Regions from separate parts of the Streptomyces sp. NPDC058326 genome, predicted to be linked through region 1. Evidence: riboswitches for the same ligand, from Rfam matches in the RefSeq annotation. Region 1 holds a riboswitch; each other region holds the start of a gene.
The links. Region 1 has a riboswitch for thiamine pyrophosphate ahead of thiC (phosphomethylpyrimidine synthase ThiC). Riboswitches for the same ligand answer to the same signal wherever they lie in the genome.

Region 1 (7,052 bases):
GACACCGCGGACCTCCCCGACCAGGCCGGTCCGCGATGTGCAGGGCATCGCGACCGTGGTGGAGGGGTCCATGACTCAGGGGGCCGGGCAGGAGCCCGTGGTGCGCACGGCGACATTGCGTGACTTCCGCGTACCGCCGTACGCCCGGGTGCCCGTACAGGGCCATGCCACCGAACCGACGGCCGCGGAGCCTCTGCCGGTGTCCCCACCGGCCGAGAACCCCGCCGCGCCCGCACCCCCGCAGGCCGCGCCGGCGACCCCACCGCCCGCACCGTCCGCACCCCCGCGGACCGCCCCGGCGCCTGCCGCCGCACCGGCACCGCCGCAGGCAGCGCCCGCGCCCACCGGGCCCTCGGCCGTGTCCACCACGCCGACGCCCACCGCGCCCATGCCCGCCGATCCGACCCTCCACCTGGGACGCCGTGCCGCCCCCGCGTACCCCGCCGCGGCCGGTTCCTCCATCGTCTCCGTCGCCACCGGCCACCCCGGCAACGCCTACCCCGAGGGCGCGATGCCCGACGGGTACACCCCGACCGAGCGCGACCTCCCGGTCATCAAGCGCGGTGACACCGTCCAGGTCCCGGTCGCCACCGAGCCCGCCACCGCCGCCGAGCCCGCCCCCGCGAGCGGCGAGGGCCCCGGCCCGCTCTACGTCGTCGGCGACGTCCACGGCTACCTCGACGAGCTCGTCGCCGCTCTGCGCGCCCAGGGCCTCATCGACGAGAACGGCGGCTGGGCCGCCGGCAACGCCCGCCTCTGGTTCCTCGGCGACTTCACCGACCGCGGCCCCGACGGCATCGGCGTCATCGACCTCGTCATGCGGCTCTCCGCCGAGGCGGCCGCCGCCGGCGGCTACTGCAAGGCCCTGATGGGCAACCACGAGCTGCTGCTCATCGGCGCCAAGCGCTTCGGCGACACGCCGGTGAACTCCGGCGCGGGCACCGCCACCTTCCAGGCCGCCTGGCTGCTCAACGGCGGTCAGAAGCACGACATGGACCGGCTCCAGGACGTCCACCTCCAGTGGATGTCCCGGCTCGACGCCGTGGTGCGCGAGGACGACCACCTCCTCCTGCACTCCGACACCACCGCGTACCTCGAATACGGCGAGACCATCGAGGACGTCAACGACACGGTCCACGAGATCCTCAACCGGAACGACGCCGACGAGGTCTGGGACGTCTTCCGCAAGTTCACCAAGCGCTTCGCCTTCCGCGACGAAGGCGGTCCGCAGGCCGTCCAGGAGCTGCTCTCCACCTACGGAGGCCACCGGATCGTCCACGGCCACAGCCCGATCCCCTACCTCCTCGGCCAGGTCGGCACGGAGGAAGGCGAGGACAGCGCGGGCCCGGTCGTCGACGGACCGCATGTGTACGCGGACGGTCTGGCGATCGCCATGGACGGCGGAGTGACCATGGCCGGAAAGCTGCTGGTCGTCCAACTCCCCCTGGACCGCTGAGGCATCACCCTGCGCATCCGGGGAAGGCGAATTCCGGAAACACCCTGTCAGCGCGTGGCACCGCCGCAATACCATCGGGTCCATCCGTAGCAGGCTCTCCTCCGTTTCTGCCCGACCCACCGTTCCTCACGGCTGAACCGGGCCCACGGAGCATCGGGGGATGCACATGAACGTGGCTCCGCACCTGCTGACCGAGGATCGCGCCGAGTACGAGCGGGTCCTCGACGACGCACTGAGCACCGCCCACGCACGTCCGGAACTCTCCGGGGCCGGGACCCGGCTCACGCACGCGCAGCTGCGTGCCATGACGCTGAACGCGACGGCGCTGGTGACGAGCGCGGCGGCGAGCGAGTACGAGCACTTCGTGAAGGTCCGTGAGGAGAACCGCGCGGCCCTCGGGAGCCGGGCGCCGGCCCCCTCCGACCGCCCCGGGCCCGGCGCGGGTGTCGTCGCGATCTTCACCGTCATGGTGCCGGTCCTCGCGGGGGCCGCAGCCGTCATATTCCTGCTGGTCGGCGCGGTGCTCCGGGCCCTCGCCCCGAGTCTGGTATTCGGCGCGACGCTGCTGACGGCCGGCCTGGTCTTCGGCGTCCTGGCCGCTGCCGGGCTGCTCTGCGCGGCCGTCGGGCTCCTCATGACGGCCCTGCGCAACCGCCCGGCCGAGGTGAGCACGGGAACCGCACCGGACGACGAGCTGTCCCTCGCCCGCGAGGCCTGGCGCCGCGCCCTCCTCGAGCGCGGCATCCTCCCGTTCCTCCGCGACGTCCTCGCGGCCACCGCCCCACCCGCCCCGCCGCCACCGCCCCTTCCCTGACACACCGCCGGCCCGCGACTCCCCCGGGGCCGCGGGCCGGCTCACGCGCCGGGGAAGGTCAGTCCGCCAGCGGCAGGTAGACGCGATTGCCGCTCGCGGCGAACTCCGCGGACTTCTCCGCCATGCCGGCCTCGATCTCCTGCTGCGTACCGCCGTGCTCACGACGGATGTCCTGCGAGATCTTCATCGAGCAGAACTTCGGACCGCACATCGAGCAGAAGTGCGCGGTCTTCGCGGGCTCCGCCGGCAGCGTCTCGTCGTGGAACTCGCGCGCGGTGTCCGGGTCGAGCGCCAGGTTGAACTGGTCCTCCCAGCGGAACTCGAACCGCGCGTCCGACAGCGCGTCGTCCCACTCCTGCGCGCCCGGGTGCCCCTTGGCGAGGTCCGCCGCATGGGCCGCGATCTTGTACGTGATGACTCCGGTCTTCACGTCGTCACGGTTCGGCAGGCCGAGGTGCTCCTTGGGCGTGACGTAACAGAGCATCGCCGTGCCCCACCAGGCGATCATCGCCGCGCCGATGCCGGAGGTGATGTGGTCGTACGCGGGCGCGACATCCGTGGTCAGCGGGCCGAGCGTGTAGAACGGCGCCTCCTCGCAGATCTCCTGCTGGAGGTCGATGTTCTCCTTGATCTTGTGCATCGGGACGTGCCCGGGGCCCTCGATCATCGCCTGCACGTTGTGGCGCTTGGCGATCGTGTTGAGCTCGCCGAGCGTGCGCAGTTCCGCGAACTGGGCCTCGTCGTTGGCGTCCGCGATCGAGCCGGGGCGCAGCCCGTCGCCGAGCGAGTACGTGACGTCGTACGCCGCCAGGATGTCGCAGAGCTCCTCGAAGTTCGTGTAGAGGAAGTTCTCCTTGTGGTGCGCGAGACACCAGGCGGCCATGATCGAGCCGCCGCGCGAGACGATGCCGGTCTTGCGGCGCGCGGTGAGCGGGACGTACGGCAGGAGTACGCCGGCGTGCACCGTCATGTAGTCCACGCCCTGCTCGGCCTGTTCGATGACCGTGTCCTTGTAGATCTCCCAGGTCAGGTCCTCGGCCCTGCCGTCGACCTTCTCCAGGGCCTGGTAGAGCGGCACGGTGCCGATCGGCACGGGGGAGTTGCGCAGCACCCATTCGCGGGTGGTGTGGATGTTCCGGCCGGTGGACAGGTCCATGACCGTGTCGGCGCCCCACTTGGTCGCCCAGGTCATCTTCTCCACCTCCTCCTCGATGGAGGAGGTGACGGCGGAGTTGCCGATGTTGGCGTTGACCTTCACCAGGAACCGCTTGCCGATGATCATCGGCTCGATCTCCGGGTGGTTGACGTTCGCCGGGAGCACCGCGCGGCCCGCGGCGATCTCCTCCCGTACGACCTCGGGGGAGACGTTCTCGCGGATCGCGACGTACTCCATCTCCGGGGTGATCTCGCCCCGGCGTGCGTACGCGAGCTGCGTCACCGCCTGGCCGTCGCGGCCCCTGCGCGGCAGCCGCGGGCGGCCGGGGAAGACGGCGTCGAGGTTCTTCAGCCCGCCGCCGCGCGGCGAGGTGTGCTTGATGCCGTCGTCCTCGGGGCGGGCCGGGCGGCCCGCGTACTCCTCGGTGTCGCCCCGCGCGATGATCCAGTTCTCGCGCAGCGGCGGAAGCCCCCGCCGTACGTCGGTGTCGACGGTGGGGTCGGTGTACGGGCCGGACGTGTCGTACAGCGTGACGTCCCTGCCGTTGGTGAGGTGCACCTGACGGACCGGCACCCGGAGGTCGGGGCGCGAGCCCTGGACGTACCCCTTGTGCCAGCCCGGCGTGCGCTCGCCGTCGGTGGAGGTGCCGTCCTGGTCGGAGGCAGGCGTGCGTGCATCCTGAATGGTCATGAGACCGATCTCCCTACGCCGGCATTACCCGGTAACAGGTTCGGCGGTCGGCGCAGCCTCTTCCCGTACGTGCGTACGGTGATCAGCGCCCTCTCAGCCCGGTGCTCCGAGCTCCCGCGTGTGCAAAGGTGCCACCACGCTAGCGCCATCCCTGGCGTGCTGAACAGTGGGCCCCCGTCGTTCTTGCGATGATCGGTCGGTGACTTCCCCCCAGCAGACTCCCGAGCCGCACGGCCACGACCACGGTCCCTCCCACGGGGCCGGCCAGGGGCATGGCCACAGCCACAGCCACGGCCCCGCCGCCCCGGTGTCCCGGCATCTGCGCAAGGTCATCGCCGCGGTCCTGATCCCCTTCGCCACGGCCGTCCTGGTCGGCCTCGCGGTGCTGTGGCCCGGTGGCGCCCCGGCCCATGAGCGCACCGGCGTCGGCTTCGACCGGCAGACCGAGCAGGGCAGGGTCGTGGCCGTCGAGCACGTCGACTGCAAGGACGTGAACGCCGCGCAGGTCCCGCCGACCGGGGACACCTCCACCCCGGAGGGACGCGAGGCGGTCGAAGCCCAGCAGGGGCAGTGCGCGAAGGCGACCGTCGAGGTGACCAGCGGTCCGGAGAAGGGGCGTACGTTCACCGAGATCGTGCAGCCGGACGCGCCGCGCCAACTGCACGAGGGGCAGGGCGTGGTGGTGGCGTACGCCCCCGACGCCCCGCGCGACCTGCAGTACTCGGTGACCGATGTGAACCGCAAGGTGCCGCTGGCGGTGCTCGCCGGCATCTTCGCCCTCGTCGTCGTGCTCGTCGGCCGGATGCGGGGCGTGATGGCGCTCATCGCCCTCGTCGCGAGCTTCCTCGTGCTCACGTTCTTCATCCTGCCGGCGATCCTGGAGGGGGCGAATCCGCTGGTGGTGGCGGTGGTCGGATCGAGCGCGATCATGCTGATCGCGCTCTACATGTGCCATGGCCTCTCGGCCCGCACCTCGGTGGCGGTGCTCGGGACGCTGATCTCGCTGCTGCTGATCGGTCTGCTCGGCTCGCTCTTCATCGGCTGGGCCTCGCTGAGCGGCAACACCGACGACAACACCGGTCTGATCCACGGCCTGTACCCGAGCATCGACATGTCCGGCCTGCTCCTCGCCGGGATCATCATCGGTTCGCTCGGTGTGCTCGACGACGTGACGGTCACCCAGACCTCGGCGGTCTGGGAACTGCACCAGGCCGATCCGGGCATGGGCCCCCGCGCGCTGTACCGGGCCGCCATCCGGATCGGCCGTGACCACATCGCCTCGGTCGTGAACACCCTGGTGCTCGCCTACGCGGGCGCCGCTCTCCCGCTGCTGCTGCTCTTCTCGATCGCGCAGAGCAGCATGGGGACGGTGGCCAACAGCGAGCTGGTCGCCGAGGAGATCGTGCGGACCCTGGTCGGATCGATCGGTCTGGTCGCCTCCGTACCGGTCACCACGGCACTCGCGGCACTGGTGGTCTCGGCCGACCGGGCGGAGGGCGAAGGGCGGCCGGGCGCGGGCGGCCGAAAGCCCACGGCGGTACGGGGCGGACGGCGCCGCCGCGCCAAGTGAGGCGTACGGGGGCGGGCGGCTCGTCGAGGCGGGCGGGCGGGTGAGGCCGGACCGGTGTGCGGAGGGCAGGTCAGGCGTACGGGGGGGCCGGTCAGGCGGCCGGTCCCGCGCTCTCCTCGGCCAGGATCCGGCCCAGTGCGGCTTCCAGGTTGTCCTCGAAGTCGCCGAGCGTCCGTTCCTGACCGAGCGGGACCAGCTTGTCCGTGCGGTCGAGGAAGGCGACCAGCGGCGGCGCGCTCGCCCGGAACAGGGCGCGGTCGCCGCCGACCTGGAGCCGGATGGAGACGTCGGAGAGTCCCTCGGGTTCCGTCGGGGCGATGTGGACATCGCCGTCCCCGCTCGGCCGGTTGATCCCGTCGAGCAGCAGCTCCCTGCCGAAGGCCCAGGTCACAGGAGCGTCTCCGGGGAGGTGGAAGGTCATCCGCACCGCGTAGGGATCCCGGGCCTCATATCGCAGTTCGACCGGGATCTTGAAGGAGAGCTCCTCGGAGACGAGGAAGCTCATCAGGACTTCGGCCTGGACGGACTCTCGCATCGTGTACCCCGCAGTAGATGAAGTAGTTGCGTAAACACAGCTGCTGAAACCTGTGACCGAAACGGCCAGGAATGATCCCCCGTGGCCCTCTTGACGCAATCGTGCTGTAAGCACTAGCAGATCACAAGGAGTGATTTTTCAGATACTGATAGAGAAAGCGAGTGAGCTGAAGAGCCGTCCGATCTCGGTGCGTAGTCGCTCGATTGCGGGCAGCAACCGTTCTTCCTGGTGGAGGGGGAGGGAAATGGCCATTGCGGCCGCTGTGGAGCCCGCCGTGATGGGGATCGCGGCACAGACCGTGCCGAGCGCATATTCCTGACGCTCCACCAGGGGTTCCATTCGCCCCAAACCGTCCAAACGCTCCAAAAGCAGACGGCGATTACGCACCGTGTACGGAGTGATGGCATCCACCGGATGGCGGTCAAGGTGGTCTTGACGAGATTTCAGATCGAGTTGACTCAGCAGGCACTGCCCGATGGCGTGCGCGTGCGCGGTCTCGCGGAAGTCGGCCCATTCCTCCACCGCGGGGGCGGAAGGGGTGTCGGCGACGGCGACGAGTTCGATCTCCCCCTCGCGGTAGAGGGCGAAGTAGACCGGCACACCGATCTCGTCCCGCCAGCGGGCAAGGGAGTCTTCGATCTTGATGCGACGATTCTGCACAGCTCCGCCGCCGGCGAGCCGGAAGGCGGCGTCCCCCAGGACGAACACACCCTTCTCGCGGCGCAGATAGCCCTCGTGCGTCAGGGTGCGGAGCAGGTGGTACGTGGTGGGCAGCGGGAGGCCCGTCTCACGGGCGAGCTGTTTGGCCGGCGCGCCGCCCTCATGGGAGGA
Region 2 (7,052 bases), on a different contig from region 1:
GCCGGCGCTCTCCTGCGCGGCGTACGGGGTCTCCTGCCCCGCGTACGGGGTCTCCGGGCCGTCGTACGCGGTCTCCTGGCCGTCGTAGGACAGCTCGGTGACCTCGAGGGTGGGCCCGGCCTGCGCCGGGGCAGCCGCCCTGCGGCGACGGCTCGCGCCCGGCCTGCCGCCGATCGCCCAGCCGGTGGAGAAGCCGCGGCGGAAGGAGAGCGTCACATAGGTCTGGCCGACGGCGAAGGCGACCGCCCCGGCGATGATCACCGCCACCGAGGGCAGCAGCACGCCGAGGACCACACCGAGGAAGCCGCAGAAGGCGAGCACCCGCCAGCGCAGTCGCGCCTTGTACTGGAGGAGCACCTCCCCCAGCAGCCACAGTGCGACCACGCCGAACGCGATGTAGAGGACCGTCCACCCCATGCCCCGCCGCCCCTCTCCACGGTCACCGCCGCGGGTCGGGGCGGGTACGACCGGTCACGACTGCTGGTGCAGTCCGAGATTCTCGTAGATCTCGAGCGTCGCGGTGGAGCTGTTCAGCGTGATGAAGTGCAGTCCGGGGACACCCTCGGAGAGCAGCCGCGCGCAGAACTCCGTCGCGAACTCGATACCGATGGAGCGTACAGCGGCGGGATCGTCCTTGACGGCGAGGATGCGCTCTTTCACGTCCGCGGGGAAGTGCGCGTTGCTCAGCTGGGGCAGCCGGTCGAGGGTCTTGACGTTCACGACGGGCATGACCTCGGGGATGATCGGGGTCTCGCAGCCCGCCTTGGCGACGCTGTCACGGAGTCGCAGGTAATTCTCCGGGTCGAAGAACATCTGGGTGATCGCGTAGTCGGCGCCGGCGCGGCACTTGTCCACGAAGTGCCGGATGTCCGTGTCCCAGTCGGTGGACCGGGGGTGCATCTCCGGGAACGCGGCGACGCCCACGCAGAAGTCGCCCGACTCCTTGATCAGCCGGACGAGGTCGGCGGCGTACCTCACGCCCTCGGGGTGCTCGATCCACTCCCCCAGCGGGTCGCCCGCCGGGTCGCCGCGCAGCGCGAGCATGTTGCGGATACCGGCGTCGGCGTACTGGCCGAGGACGTTGCGCAGCTCGGCGACCGAGTGGTCGACGGCGGTGAGGTGGGCGACCGGGGTGAGGGTGGTGTCGGAGGCGATCTTCTGGGTGGCCTTCACGGTGCCGCCGCGGGTGGAGCCGCCGGCTCCGTACGTCACGGAGACGAAGCTCGGCCCGACCGCCTCGACCCGGCGCATGGCGTTCCAGAGGTTCTGCTCGCCCTTCTCGGTCCGGGGCGCGTAGAACTCGAAGGAGTACGACGTGCCGCCGGAGGCGAGGATCTCGCGCACCGTGCGGGCGCGGTCCGAGCGGACGGAAGCGGTACCAAGGGCCATACCGGCAGGTTAGACGCGGTGCGGGGAGCCGCGTACACGGCGTCCGAGTGCTGGACACCTTTTCGGACACCCCTGGGCACGGCTCGGGGCGCCCCTCGGGGCCCGGGGTGCGGGCGTGTCCCGCTGCGCGCCTACGCCTCGGCGCGCTCCCGGACCCGCTTGGCGAGGGCGGCGGTCGCGGCGGCCGGGTCGTCGGCCTCCGTGATGGCCCGGACGACGACGATCCGGCGCGCGCCCGCGTCCAGGACCTCGTCGAGGTTGGTCTCGTCGATGCCACCGATGGCGAACCAGGGCCGGTCCTGGGCCAGGCCGGCCGCGTACCGCACGAGGTCGAGTCCCGGCGCGTACCGCCCGGGCTTGGTGGGGGTGGGCCAGCAGGGCCCGGTGCAGAAGTAGTCCACGCCCGGCTCGACGGCGGCCGCGGCCACCTCGGTCTCGGCGTGGCAGGAGCGGCCGATCAGGACGTCCTCGCCGAGGATCGCGCGGGCGGCTGGCACGGGCAGGTCGCCCTGCCCCAGATGGAGGACGTCGGAGCCGATGGCGTGGGCGACGTCGGCCCGGTCGTTCACCGCGAGGAGCCTGCCGTGGCGGCGGGCGGCGTCGGCGAGGACGGCGAGGTGCTCCAGCTCCTCACCGGCCTCCATGCCCTTGTCGCGGAGCTGGACGACGTCCACGCCGGAGGAGAGCACGGCGTCGAGGAAGTCGGGCAGGTCGCCCTGGCGCTTCCGGGCGTCGGTGCACAGGTACAGCCGGGCGTCGGCGAGCCGCTCACGAGGCGTGGGCATGGGTGGGTTCCCCCCGTCGGTGTCGCCGGCGCCGCGGCGGCCGCCCCCGTGAGGGGACGGCCGCCGCGACACCCGCTGGTGGTGTCTTCGGTTCGTGCGGGCTCAGAGGGCGAGCGCCTGGGCGCGGCGCTTCACCTCCGTGCCGCGATTCTCGTTGAGCGCCTGCGCGGGCGTGCCCGGCAGGCTCTCGTCCGGAGTGAAGAGCCACTCCAGCATCTCCTCGTCGGTGAAGCCGTCGTCCCGCAGCACGGTCAGGAGCCCGACGAGGCCCTTGACGATCTTGTCGCCCTGGATGAAGGCGGCGGGAATCTGCAGGGCGTTGTTCTCTCCACGGCGCACGGCGATGAGCTGACCTTCCTTGATCAGCTGCCGCACGCGCGTCACCTCGACATCGAGCATCTCCGCGATGTCGGGCACGTAGAGCCAGGCGGGGACGAGCGCATCGATCTTTACGTCAATCTCGGTCACAGGACAAGCCTGCCATCCCGGACCGACACCCGGTAGTCGGGCCCTACCGGACCGCCGCCTTCAGGGGTACGGAGGGGTCGGACGCGCGCGCGGGGTCGACGGGGGTGGCCGTCTCGATCAGCTTGCGCCCCTGGGCGAGGTCGCGGGGGCGGCCGACGGCGAGGAGCGCCACCGGCACCCCGGCGCGCAGCCAGAGCACGGACCAGGCCTCCTCCGCCGGGTCGCCGCGCCACAGCAGCTCGTCGGCGTCCGCGTGGTGACCGGCGTACTGGACGAAGCGGCCGAACTGCTCGGACCAGAAGTACGGGACGGGGTCGTACGGCGTGTCGGCGGACCCGGTGATCGCCGCGGCGACCGTACGGGGGCCCTGGAGCGCGTTGTCCCAGTGGTGGACGAGGAGGCGCTCGCCGTAGCGGGCGGAGGGGAAGGAGGCGCAGTCGCCGACGGCGTACACGTCGGGCAGGGAGGTGCGCAGCCGCTCGTCGGCGGTGACGGCGCCGCTCGGGTCGAGGGCGATGCCGGAGCCGGTGAGCCAGCCGGTGGCCGGGCGGGCGCCGATGCCGACGACGACCGCGTCGGCGGGGAGCTCGCGGCCGTCGGCGAGGAGGACCCGGCCGGGCGCGCCCGGCTGGACGGAGTGCACGCGCGCGTGGGTGAGGAGTTCGGCGCCGTTGGCCCCGTACCACTCGGCCATGGGGGTCGTGACCTCGGCGGGCAGGGCGGCCGCGAGGGGGCGGTCGGCGGCCTCGACGACGGTGACGGCGCAGCCGGCCTCGCACGCGGCGGTGGCGAACTCGGCGCCGATCCATCCGGCGCCGACGACCACGACGGTGTGGCGGTTCGCCAGGACGGGGCCGAGGCGCACGGCGTCGTCGAGGGTCCGGAGCAGGTGGACGCCGGGGACGCCCTCGGCGCCGGGCAGGGTGACCGGCTGGGCGCCGGTGGCGAGGACCAGGATGTCGTAGCCGAGGGGCCCCGCCTCGGTGTCGATCTCGTGGTCGGCGGCGCGCAGCCCCATGACGTCGAGGCCGAGGCGGAGCTCGACGCCGAGGGCCTCGAAGTCGACGTCGAAGGCGGAGTCCTCGGCCTTGCCGAGGAGGATGGCCTTGGAGAGCGGGGGCCGGTCGTAGGGCTGGTGGGGCTCGGCCCCGATGAGGGTCACGGGGCCGGTGAAGCCCTGTTCGCGCAGGGCGACGGCGGTCTGGACGCCCGCCATGCCGGCGCCGACGATCACGACATGCTGCTGGGCCTGCTTCTGCTCGCTCACCCACCCACCTTACGATCCTGACGAACCGTCAGGAAGGGAGGGTGGGGGCGGCGCGAGGGGGAGGGCGGGGGCGGCGCGAGAGGGAGGGGCCTGGGCGCCGAATGGCCCTGCCGTTAGTCTGGCGGGCGTAAAGCACTCGCGGGAGCCCGGACGCACCGGGCTGAGAGGGAGGCTGGGACGGCCTCCGACCGTACGAACCTGATCCGGGTCATGCCGGCGAAGGGAGGGGCTGGACGCCCATGCGTTCTTCCGATGTCTCCGATGCCCGTGAGGGCGGCGATGTCCCCGATGTCCTCGTGATCGGGGGCGGCATCATCGGCCTGGTCACGGCCTGGCGGGCCGCCCTGCGCGGACTGCGCACCGCCGTCGTCGACCCGGACCCCGGCGGCGGCGCCGCGCGGGTCGCGGCCGGGATGCTCGCCGCCGTCACCGAACTCCACTACGGCGAGGAGACCCTGCTCGGGCTCAACCTCGCCTCCGCCGCGCGCTATCCCGCGTTCGTCGCGGAACTCGAGGAATCCACCGGCCACGACGTCGGCTACCGCGCCTGCGGCACCTTCGCCGTCGCCCTCGACGCCGACGACCGGGCCCACCTGCGCGAACTCCACGCCCTCCAGACCCGCTGCGGGCTCGCCTCCGAGTGGCTCAGCGGCCGCGAGTGCCGCCGCCTCGAACCGATGCTCGCCCCGGGCGTGCGGGGCGGGCTGCGGGTGGACGGCGACCACCAGGTCGACCCGCGCAGGCTGGCCGCCGCGCTGCTCGTCGCCTGCGAACGGGCCGGGGTGGTCTTCCACCGCGCCCTCGCGCGGCGCCTGACGGTGGTACGGGACCGGGCGCGCGGTGCCGTGCTCGCCGACGGCACGGAGCTGACGGCCGGCCAGGTCGTCCTCGCCGCCGGAAGCCTCAGCGGACGGCTCGCGGGCGTGCCGGACGAGGTACTGCCTCCCGTACGCCCCGTGAAGGGCCAGGTCCTTCGACTACGGGTACCGGCCGCGTACGCCCCCTTCCTCTCCCGGACCGTCCGGGCCGTCGTCCGGGGCAGCCACGTCTACCTGGTGCCCCGCGCGAACGGCGAACTCGTCGTCGGCGCCACCAGCGAGGAGCTGGGCTGGGACACCACCGTGACGGCGGGCGGGGTGTACGAGCTGCTGCGCGACGCCCACGAACTCGTCCCCGGGATCACCGAGCTGCCGCTCACCGAGACCCTCGCCGGGCTCCGCCCCGCCTCCCCCGACAACGCGCCGCTGCTCGGCCCCAGCGCCCTGCCCGGCCTCCACCTCGCCACCGGCCACTACCGCAACGGGGTGCTGCTCACCCCCGTCACCGGCGACGTCATGGCCGAGGTGCTCACCACGGGCAGCCTCCCCGACGTGGCCCGTCCCTTCACCCCCCGCCGTTTCTCCCCCGCCCCTCCCGTACGCCAGGAGCAGCCCGTATGAACGTGTCCGTGAACGGAGAAGCGCGCGAGCTCTCCGGCCCCCTCACCCTCGACGCCCTCGTCGCGACCCTGACCACGGCCCGCTCCGGGGTGGCCGCCGCCCTCAACGAGACGGTCGTGCCGCGCGGCGAATGGGCGGCGACGCCGCTCGGCGAAGGCGACCGGGTGGAGATCCTCACCGCGGTCCAGGGAGGCTGAGCGCCATGTCCGACGACGTGTTCACCCTCGGCGGTACGGAGTTCTCCTCGCGCCTCGTCATGGGCACCGGCGGGGCGCCCAGCCTCGACGTCCTGGAACGCTCGCTGATCGCCAGCGGTACGGAACTGACGACGGTCGCCATGCGGCGCCTCGACCCCACCGTCCAGGGCTCGGTCCTCTCCGTCCTGGACCGGCTCGGCATCCGGGTCCTGCCGAACACCGCGGGCTGCTTCACAGCCGGCGAGGCGGTCCTCACCGCGCGGCTCGCCCGGGAGGCCCTCGGCACGCACTGGATCAAACTGGAGGTGGTGGCGGACGAGCGCACCCTCCTGCCGGACGGCGAGGAACTCCTCGCCGCGGCCGAGACCCTCGTGGACGACGGCTTCACCGTCCTCCCCTACACGAACGACGACCCGGTCCTCGCGCGGAAGCTGGAGGACGTGGGCTGCGCGGCGATCATGCCCCTCGGCTCGCCGATCGGCTCCGGGCTCGGCATCCGCAACCCGCACAACTTCCAGCTGATCACGGAACGCGCGGGGGTGCCGGTCATCCTCGACGCGGGCGCGGGCACGGCGTCCGACGCGGCGCTCGCGATGGAGCTGGGGTGTGCGGCGGTGATGCTGGCGTCGGCGGTGACGCGGGCGCAGGAGCCGGTGCTGATGGCGGCGGCGATGCGGCACGCGGTCGAGGCGGGGCGGCTGGCCCACCGGGCGGGCCGGATCCCCCGCCGCCACTTCGCGGAGGCGTCGTCCCCGACGAAGGGCCGCCCCACCCTGGACCCGGAACGCCCGGCCTTCTAGAACCACCCCGCCGGGGCGCCGCCCCACCTCGATGGGGCATCTGTCCCTCCCCCGGGCTCCGTCCGGGGGAGGAACCCGGCGGGGCGCAGGGCGCCCCGCAGCGCGGCCCGTGCGGTGCTCGTCACAGGTGCGCTGCAGTAAGGGGCGGACGGCGCGGGAGCCCCGTCCGTGGCTCGTAGACTCGACGCCGTGGACACGACCCTTCAGGACCCCCTCGTCGGGCGGCTGCTCGACGGCCGCTACCGCGTCGACGCGCGCATCGCCGTCGGCGGGATGGCCACGGTCTACCGGGCCGTCGACACCCGCCTCGACCGCGTCCTCGCGCTCAAGGTGATGCACCCCGCCCTCGCGACCGACGCAGCCTTCGTGGAGCGCTTCATCCGCGAGGCGAAGTCCGTCGCCCGGCTCGCCCACCCGAACGTCGTCGGTGTCTTCGACCAGGGCGCCGAGGGGGCGTACGTCTATCTGGCGATGGAGTACGTCGCCGGCTGCACCCTCCGTGACGTGCTGCGCGAGCGCGGCGCCCTCGCGCCCCGGGCCGCGCTCGACATCCTGGAGCCGGTGCTCGCCGCGCTCGGCGCCGCGCACCGCGCCGGGTTCGTGCACCGGGACATGAAGCCGGAGAACGTCCTGATAGGGGACGACGGCCGGGTCAAGGTCGCCGACTTCGGTCTCGTACGGGCCGTGGGCTCCGCGACCGCCACCAC
Region 3 (7,052 bases), on a different contig from region 1:
CCCTGGGGGCGGCGACTGCCCCGGCTGCCGATGCTCGCGCTCGGCTGGGCGGGGGCGGGCGCGCTCGCGCCGTTCGGAGCCCTCCTGGCGGCCTTCGGCGTGCTGGCCTGGACGGGCGCGATCTCCGCCGGCCTGGAGGACCACGCCCCCTGGGTGGTCGCCGTCGCCTACGGCGGCTTCTCCTGCTACGGCCTCGCCCTGGCCCGGGCGACCCGCGACTACCAGCGCGCGACCCGCCGGGACTGCGAACGGTGCTAGGGGGTGTCTGACAATTCGCGCCGGCAAGAGTCCGGCCCGCTCACTTCCGCCAGAAGACGTGGTGCGTCACCCCGCCCCGGGGGCTGGGCACCACATCGCGGTGGAACCGGTCGAGCAGTTCGTCGGGCGACTCCCAGAGGCGCACCCCGGACCCGAGCTTCACCGGCGCGACCGCGACGTGCAGGGTGTCGACGAGGTCCGCTTCGAGGAACTCCCGGATCGTGGTGGCCCCGCCGCCGAGGCGGACGTCCTTGCCGCGCGCCGCCTCCCGCGCCCGGGCGAGCACCGTGGCCGGATCGGCGTCGACGAAGTGGAACGTGGTGTCGGAGAGCGTGAACGAGGGCCGCGGATGGTGGGTCAGGACGAACACCGGGGTCCCGAACGGCGGCTCGTCGCCCCACCAGCCCTGCCACTCGTGGTCCTGCCAGGGCCCGCGCTGCGGCCCGAACTTGTTGCGGCCCATGATCTCGGCCCCGATGTTCCGGGCGAAGTCCCGCGTGAAGTAGTCGTCGAGGCCACGGCTTCCTCCGGGCTCGGTACGCCTGGGCCAGCTCGCCGTGGCACCCGCCCAGGCGAACAGCTCCCCCGGATCCGCGTGGCCGAACGGCCTCTCCAGGCTCTGGCCCTCACCGGCACCGAACCCGTCGGACGAGACCATGAAGTTCTGGACTCTGAGCAGCTGGCTCACGGCTTTCCTCCTGCGCGATCGACGAAGAGACGACTCGAAGGAGACTCCCCCGGCGGGAGGAACTCATCGCAGGCGCCGGGGGCTGTCACCGCTACGGCGTGTCGTCGCCGAGCACCACCACGTCCTCCGCCCGGAAGGCCACCCCCGTCCGGGCGCCCTCCTCGGGCACCTCCCGCAGCGGGAACTCCGCCTCCAGCGAGGGCCCGTCCGCCGGGCGGAGCCGTACGGCCACCCGGCTGCCCCGGAACGTCCGGGACTCCACGGTCCAGACCCGCCCGTCCTCCGCCGGTACGAGACGCACCCCGCCCGGCCTGACGAGGAGCCGGCGCTCGCCCTGCGGCGAGCCCTCCGGCACCGGGACCCTCCCCCACACGGTGTCCGCGACGGTCCCGCTCACCCGGGCCGCCACCACGTTGTCGAAGCCCAGGAAGCGGGCCACGAACTCCGAGGCCGGCCGGGACCAGACCTCGACGGGCGCACCCGACTGGGCGATCCGTCCGTCCCGCATGACCACCACCCGGTCCGCGAGGGCGAACGCCTCGCCCTGGTCGTGGGTGACCGCGAGGACCGTCGTCCCGAGCCGGCCGAACAGCTGCCGCAGCTCCACGACGAGCCGCTCCCGCAGCCCCCGGTCGAGCTGGCCGAGCGGTTCGTCCAGCATGAGCAGCCGTGGCCGGGGCGCGAGCGCCCGGGCCAGCGCCACCCGCTGCTGTTCGCCGCCGGAGAGCGCGGCGACGGACCGCCGCCCGGCCCCCGGCAGACCGACGAGGTCGAGCAGCTCAGCGACCCGTGCGCTCTGTTCGGCGCGGCCCGCCCCCCGCATCCGGAGGCCGAAGGCGACGTTTCCGGTGACGTCCCGCTGCGGGAACAGCTGGTGGTCCTGGAACATCAGGCCGACACCGCGCCGGTGCACCGGCACCCCGCCCTGGTCGGCGCCGCCGAGCAGCACCCGGCCGCCGTGGAGCGGCTGGAGCCCGGCGACGGCCCGCAGCAGCGTGGACTTGCCGCTGCCGCTCGGACCGAGCACGCACACGATCTCGTGGTCGGCGACCTCCAGGTCCACGGCGTCGAGCGCGGTCCGCTCCCCGAACCGTACGGTCGCGCCGTCCAGTCTCAGCATCAGAACTCTCCCGAGGTGCGTTCGGTCCGGAGCCGTTCGAGCAGCAGCAGGGACACCGCGCACACCACCATCAGGATCGTCGAGAGGGCCATGGCCTGGCCGTAGTTGAGTTCGCCGGGCCGGCCGAGGAGCCGGGCGACGGCCACCGGGAGCGTCGGGCTGTCGGGCCGGGCGATGAAGACCGTCGCGCCGAACTCGCCGAGCGAGACGGCGAAGGCGAACCCTGCGGCGATGAGCAGCGCCCGCCGCACCAGCGGCAGGTCCACCTCCCGCCAGGCCCGCCACGGCGAGGCGCCGAGCACGGCCGCCGCCTCCCGCAGCCGCTCGTCCACCGCGCGGAGCACCGGCAGCATGGTCCGTACGACGAAGGGCACGCCGACCAGGGCCTGCGCGAGCGGCACCAGGATCCAGCTGGCCCGCAGGTCGAACGGCGGCTCGTCGAGGGTGATGAGGAAACCGAAGCCGACGGTCACGGCGGACACCCCGAGCGGCAGCATGAGCAGCGCGTCGAAGCCCCGTACGAGCCGCCCGGCGCGCCTGGTCAGGGCGGCCGCCGCGAGTCCGCCGATGACGAGGGCGATCAGGGTGGCGACGACGGCGTACCGGAGCGAGTTCCCGATCGTGTCGAGGAGGGGCACGAGGAAGGTGCCCGAGGGGTCCGGGGTCCGCAGGGCCCGGTAGTAGTCGAGCCCGTATCCGCCGGAGGTGGCGAAGGACCTCTCGACGAGCACACCGAGCGGCAGCACGATCAGCAGCGCCACGGACAGCAGGACGGCCGCGAACAGCGCCCACTGACCGGCGCCCCGGGGCCGGCGCGCGTTCTGTTCGGGCGCGACCAGCTTCAGGGCGGTCTCCCGCCGGCGGACCGTCCGGGCGTGCACGGCGAGCACGACGCCGACGGCGACGAACTGCACCGTCGTGAGGACGGCGGCCGTCGTCAGATCGAAGCGGATGACGGTCTGCCGGTAGATCTCCGTCTCCAGGGTCGAGTACGTCGATCCGCCGAGGATCTGGACGACGGCGAAGGAGCTCGCGGTGAAGAGGAACACCATGAGGGCGGCCGCTGCGACGGACGGGGCGAGCGCCGGCAGGGTCACGGTCCGCCACGCGGTCCAGCGGGACGCGCCGAGGACCCGGGCGGCCTCCTCCTGGCGCGGGTCGAGCTGCGCCCACAGACCGCCGACGGTCCGCACGACGACGGCGTAGTTGAAGAACACATGGGCGATCAGGATCGCCCAGATGGTGGTGTCGAGCCGGACGCCCCACAGCTCGTCGAGGAGCCCGCCGCGCCCGACGAGCGCCAGGAAGGCCGTGCCGACCATGACGGTCGGCATCACGAAGGGCACGGTGACGACGGCGCGCAGCAGTCCCTTGCCGGGAAAGTCGAAGCGCGCGAAGACATACGCGCCGGGCAGCACGATCAGCAGGGTGAGACCGGTGGAGGCGAGTGCCTGCCAGAGCGTGAACCACAGGACGTCGAGAATCTCCGGCCGGCTCAGCGTCTCGCCGAACCGGCCGAACCGCCACGCCCCCTCGACCCGCAGCCCGCGCTCGACGATCGAGAGGACGGGCCAGGCGAAGAAGAGCGCGAAGAAGGCGACGGGCACGACCATCAGGCCGAGCCGCGCCGCGCTTCCCCTGCGGTCGGGGATTACTTCAGAACGAGCGACGACCACTGCTGGATCCACGCCTCGCGCTTCTCGGCGATCTTCTCGGGCGCCATCGTCCCCGGCTTGTCGACGACCGCCCCGTGCTTCGTGAAGAGCTCCGGCAGTGCGGCGTCCTTCACCACCGGGTTGACGAACATCTGGAGCGGCATGTCCTCCTGGAACTTCTTCGAGATCAGGAAGTCGATCAGCGCCTTGCCGCCCTCGGGGTTCTTCGCCCCGTTCAGCAGGCCCACGAACTCGGTCTGCCGGAAGCAGGTGCCGGTGGAGACGCCGGTGGGCGCCACCTTCGGCTGCGGCTCGCCGTAGAGCACCTCGGCCGGCGGGCTGGAGGCGTACGACACGACGAGCGGCCGGTCGCCCTTGGCCTGCCTGCCGCCGGCCGAGCCGGAGAACTCCTGGTTGTAGGCGAGCTCCCAGCTGTCGACGGTCTTCACACCGTTGGCCTTGAGCTTCGTCCAGTAGTCCTGCCAGCCGTCGTCGCCGTACTCCGCGGCCGTACCGAGGAGGAATCCGAGGCCGGGGGACGAGCGCTCGGGGTTCTCGACGACGAGCAGGTTCCTGTACGCGGGCTCCGTCAGGTCGTCGAAGGTCACCGGCGGCGCCAGCTTCTTGTCGGCGAAGTACTTCTTGTCGTAGTTGACGCAGATGTCGCCGGAGTCGACCGGCGTGACCCGGTGCTCCTTGTCGAGGCGGTACTCCGCCGGGACGCGGTCCACGCCCTTCGCCTCGTACGGGACGAAGATCCCGTTGTCGAGGGCGCGGGAGAGCAGCGTGTTGTCGACGCCGAAGAAGACATCGCCCTGCGGGGAGCCCTTGGTCAGGATCTCCTTGTTGACGGCCTCGCCGGCGTCGCCGCTCTTCAGCACCTTGACGGTGAAGCCGGTCTGCTTCGTGAACTCGGCCAGCACCTCCTTGGAGGCGTTGAACGAGTCGTGACTCACGAGGGTCACGGTCTTCGGCGCGGGCGCGCCGGACTTGCCGGCGCCCTCGCGTACGTCATCCGTGCCGCAGGCGGCGAGGGTGGTGACGCCCAGCGCCGCGACGAGCGCGGCGGCGGCGGCCTTCTTGATGCTCACCGGATTGGTGCTCACTGAGATTCCTCCTGGGTATGACCAGGAAGAGACGCGGCCCTGCCCGCGACCGGCGGAACCGGTCGCGGGCAGGGCGCAACAGCTTGAGTTAACGACCGAACTTCCTACCCAGAATGACCTGGGCAAGGTTCAGAGGGTCTGCGGTCCTACGGTGACCGCACTCTCAGCGCTGTGGCGCTCCCCTGTCGGAATATGGAGATGTGTTCGAGCTCAGAGTACAAGGTCAGCGTTCGGCGGCGGCCAGCTGTCCACAGGCGCCGTCGATCTCCTGGCCCCGGGTGTCCCGGACGGTCACCGGCACACCGTGGCGCGCGATGGCCTCGACGAAGGCCTTCTCGTCCTCGGGGCGGGAGGCCGTCCACTTCGAACCGGGCGTCGGGTTCAGCGGGATCAGGTTGACGTGCACCCGACGGCCCTTGAGGAGCCGGCCGAGGAGGTCACCGCGCCAGGCCTGGTCGTTGATGTCCCGGATGAGCGCGTACTCGATGGAGATCCGGCGCCCGGACTTCTCCGCGTACTCCCAGGCGGCGTCGAGGACCTCTCGCACCTTCCAGCGCGTGTTCACCGGCACCAGGGTGTCGCGCAGCTCGTCGTCCGGGGCGTGCAGCGAGACCGCGAGCCGGCACTTGAAGCCCTCGTCGGCGAAGCGGAGCATCGCCGGCACCAGGCCCACCGTGGAGACCGTGATCCCGCGCTGGGAGAGGCCGAGACCGTCCGGCTCGGGGTCGGTGAGGCGCCGGATCGCACCGACGACCCGCTTGTAGTTCGCGAGCGGCTCGCCCATGCCCATGAACACGATGTTGGAGAGGCGCGCCGGCCCGCCGGGCACCTCCCCGTCCCGCAGGGACCGCATGCCGTCCACGATCTGGTGCACGATCTCGGCGGTCGACAGGTTCCGGTCGAGCCCGGCCTGGCCCGTCGCGCAGAACGGGCAGTTCATCCCGCAGCCCGCCTGCGAGGAGATGCACATGGTCACCCGGTCCGGGTAGCGCATGAGCACCGACTCGACGAGCGTGCCGTCGTGGAGCCGCCACAGGGTCTTACGGGTGGTGTCGTCGTCGCACGAGATGTGCCGCACCACTGACATCAGGTCGGGCAGCAGCTCCCCGGCCAGCTTCTCGCGCGAGGCGGCCGGGATGTCCGTCCACTCGGCGGGATCGTGCGCGTACCGCGCGAAGTAGTGCGTGGACAGCTGCTTGGCGCGGAAGGGCTTCTCGCCGATCGCGGCGACGGCCTCCTTCCGCTCGGCGGGCGTGAGGTCGGCCAGGTGCCGCGGCGGCAGCTTGGCTCCGCGGGGGGCGACGAAAGTGAGTTCTCCGGGCACTGGACGGGCCACGATCGGGTGTCTCCTCAGACGGCACGAGGTCTGGCATCCCCGGGAAGACGGGGACCGCGGCATCACGATGCCGGAGCCAGGAGACCTCACTGGAACATCCCCGCAGCGGCGAGGACGACGGAAGGGCCCGCGGCACGCGCCACGAGCCCTTCCAGAGTACCCGGTGTCCGTCAAGCCGTTCCGACGAACAGAGCGAGCAGCAGCCACACCACCGGCGCCGTCGGCAGCAGCGAGTCGAGGCGGTCCATGATGCCGCCGTGGCCCGGCAGCAGCGTGCCCATGTCCTTGATGCCCAGGTCACGCTTGATCATCGACTCGCCGAGGTCACCAAGCGTCGCGCTCGCCGCCACCGCGAGGCCGATGATCAGCCCCTGCCACCAGACGCCCTCGTCGATCAGGAACTCCATGCACAGCGCGCCCGCCGCCATCGCGAACGTCACCGCGCCGACCAGTCCCTCGCGGGTCTTGCCGGGGCTGATCCTCGGGGCCAGCTTGTGCTTGCCGAAGCGCCAGCCGACCGCGTACGCCCCGGTGTCGCTGACCACGGTCAGGAGCAGGAAGGTCAGCACCCGCTGCGGGCCGTCGTCGGCGGCCAGCAGGAGCGCCACGAAGGTCGCGAGGAACGGCACGTAGAACGCGGCGAACACGCCCGCCGTGACGTCCTTCAGATAGCCCTCGGGAGGCTCCGTCATCCGCCAGACGAGCACCGCGAGCGCCGTCAGCGCCATCGCCACCCAGGCGCCCTCGGCGCCCCTGACGTAGCCGGCGACGACCATCGCCGCGCCGCCGACCGCGAGCGGGACCAGCGGCGCCTTGATCGCCTTGCGCTCCTGGAGGCGGGAGGTGAGCTCCCAGAGCCCGACCACCACGGCGACCGCTATCACCCCGA

Region 2: linked by a shared signal. The riboswitch ahead of thiO (glycine oxidase ThiO) and the one ahead of thiC (phosphomethylpyrimidine synthase ThiC) in region 1 are both predicted to bind thiamine pyrophosphate.
Region 3: linked by a shared signal. The riboswitch ahead of ACFVYX_RS27260 (thiamine ABC transporter substrate binding subunit) and the one ahead of thiC (phosphomethylpyrimidine synthase ThiC) in region 1 are both predicted to bind thiamine pyrophosphate.

What each region holds. Positions count from the first base shown of each region.
Region 1 is NZ_JBHVZO010000003.1:108,304-115,355, forward strand. Features, by position in the region: gene ACFVYX_RS06060 (metallophosphoesterase) at 71-1,456, shown strand; gene ACFVYX_RS06065 (hypothetical protein) at 1,617-2,270, shown strand; gene thiC (phosphomethylpyrimidine synthase ThiC) at 2,329-4,116, opposite strand; TPP riboswitch at 4,110-4,244, opposite strand; gene ACFVYX_RS06075 (YibE/F family protein) at 4,316-5,686, shown strand; gene ACFVYX_RS06080 (SsgA family sporulation/cell division regulator) at 5,778-6,221, opposite strand; gene ACFVYX_RS06085 (IclR family transcriptional regulator) at 6,360-7,052, opposite strand, start outside.
Region 2 is NZ_JBHVZO010000011.1:175,712-182,763, forward strand. Features, by position in the region: gene ACFVYX_RS21480 (hypothetical protein) at 1-417, opposite strand, end outside; gene metF (methylenetetrahydrofolate reductase [NAD(P)H]) at 472-1,389, opposite strand; gene thiE (thiamine phosphate synthase) at 1,521-2,174, opposite strand; gene ACFVYX_RS21495 (Rv2175c family DNA-binding protein) at 2,277-2,642, opposite strand; gene ACFVYX_RS21500 (NAD(P)/FAD-dependent oxidoreductase) at 2,686-3,909, opposite strand; TPP riboswitch at 4,038-4,151, shown strand; gene thiO (glycine oxidase ThiO) at 4,149-5,348, shown strand; gene thiS (sulfur carrier protein ThiS) at 5,345-5,545, shown strand; gene ACFVYX_RS21515 (thiazole synthase) at 5,551-6,345, shown strand; gene pknB (Stk1 family PASTA domain-containing Ser/Thr kinase) at 6,535-7,052, shown strand, end outside.
Region 3 is NZ_JBHVZO010000017.1:96,084-103,135, forward strand. Features, by position in the region: gene ACFVYX_RS27240 (hypothetical protein) at 1-258, shown strand, start outside; gene ACFVYX_RS27245 (dihydrofolate reductase family protein) at 299-946, opposite strand; gene ACFVYX_RS27250 (ABC transporter ATP-binding protein) at 1,038-2,066, opposite strand; gene ACFVYX_RS27255 (ABC transporter permease) at 2,066-3,679, opposite strand; gene ACFVYX_RS27260 (thiamine ABC transporter substrate binding subunit) at 3,718-4,812, opposite strand; TPP riboswitch at 4,911-5,021, opposite strand; gene rlmN (23S rRNA (adenine(2503)-C(2))-methyltransferase RlmN) at 5,051-6,163, opposite strand; gene ACFVYX_RS27270 (phosphatidate cytidylyltransferase) at 6,334-7,052, opposite strand, start outside.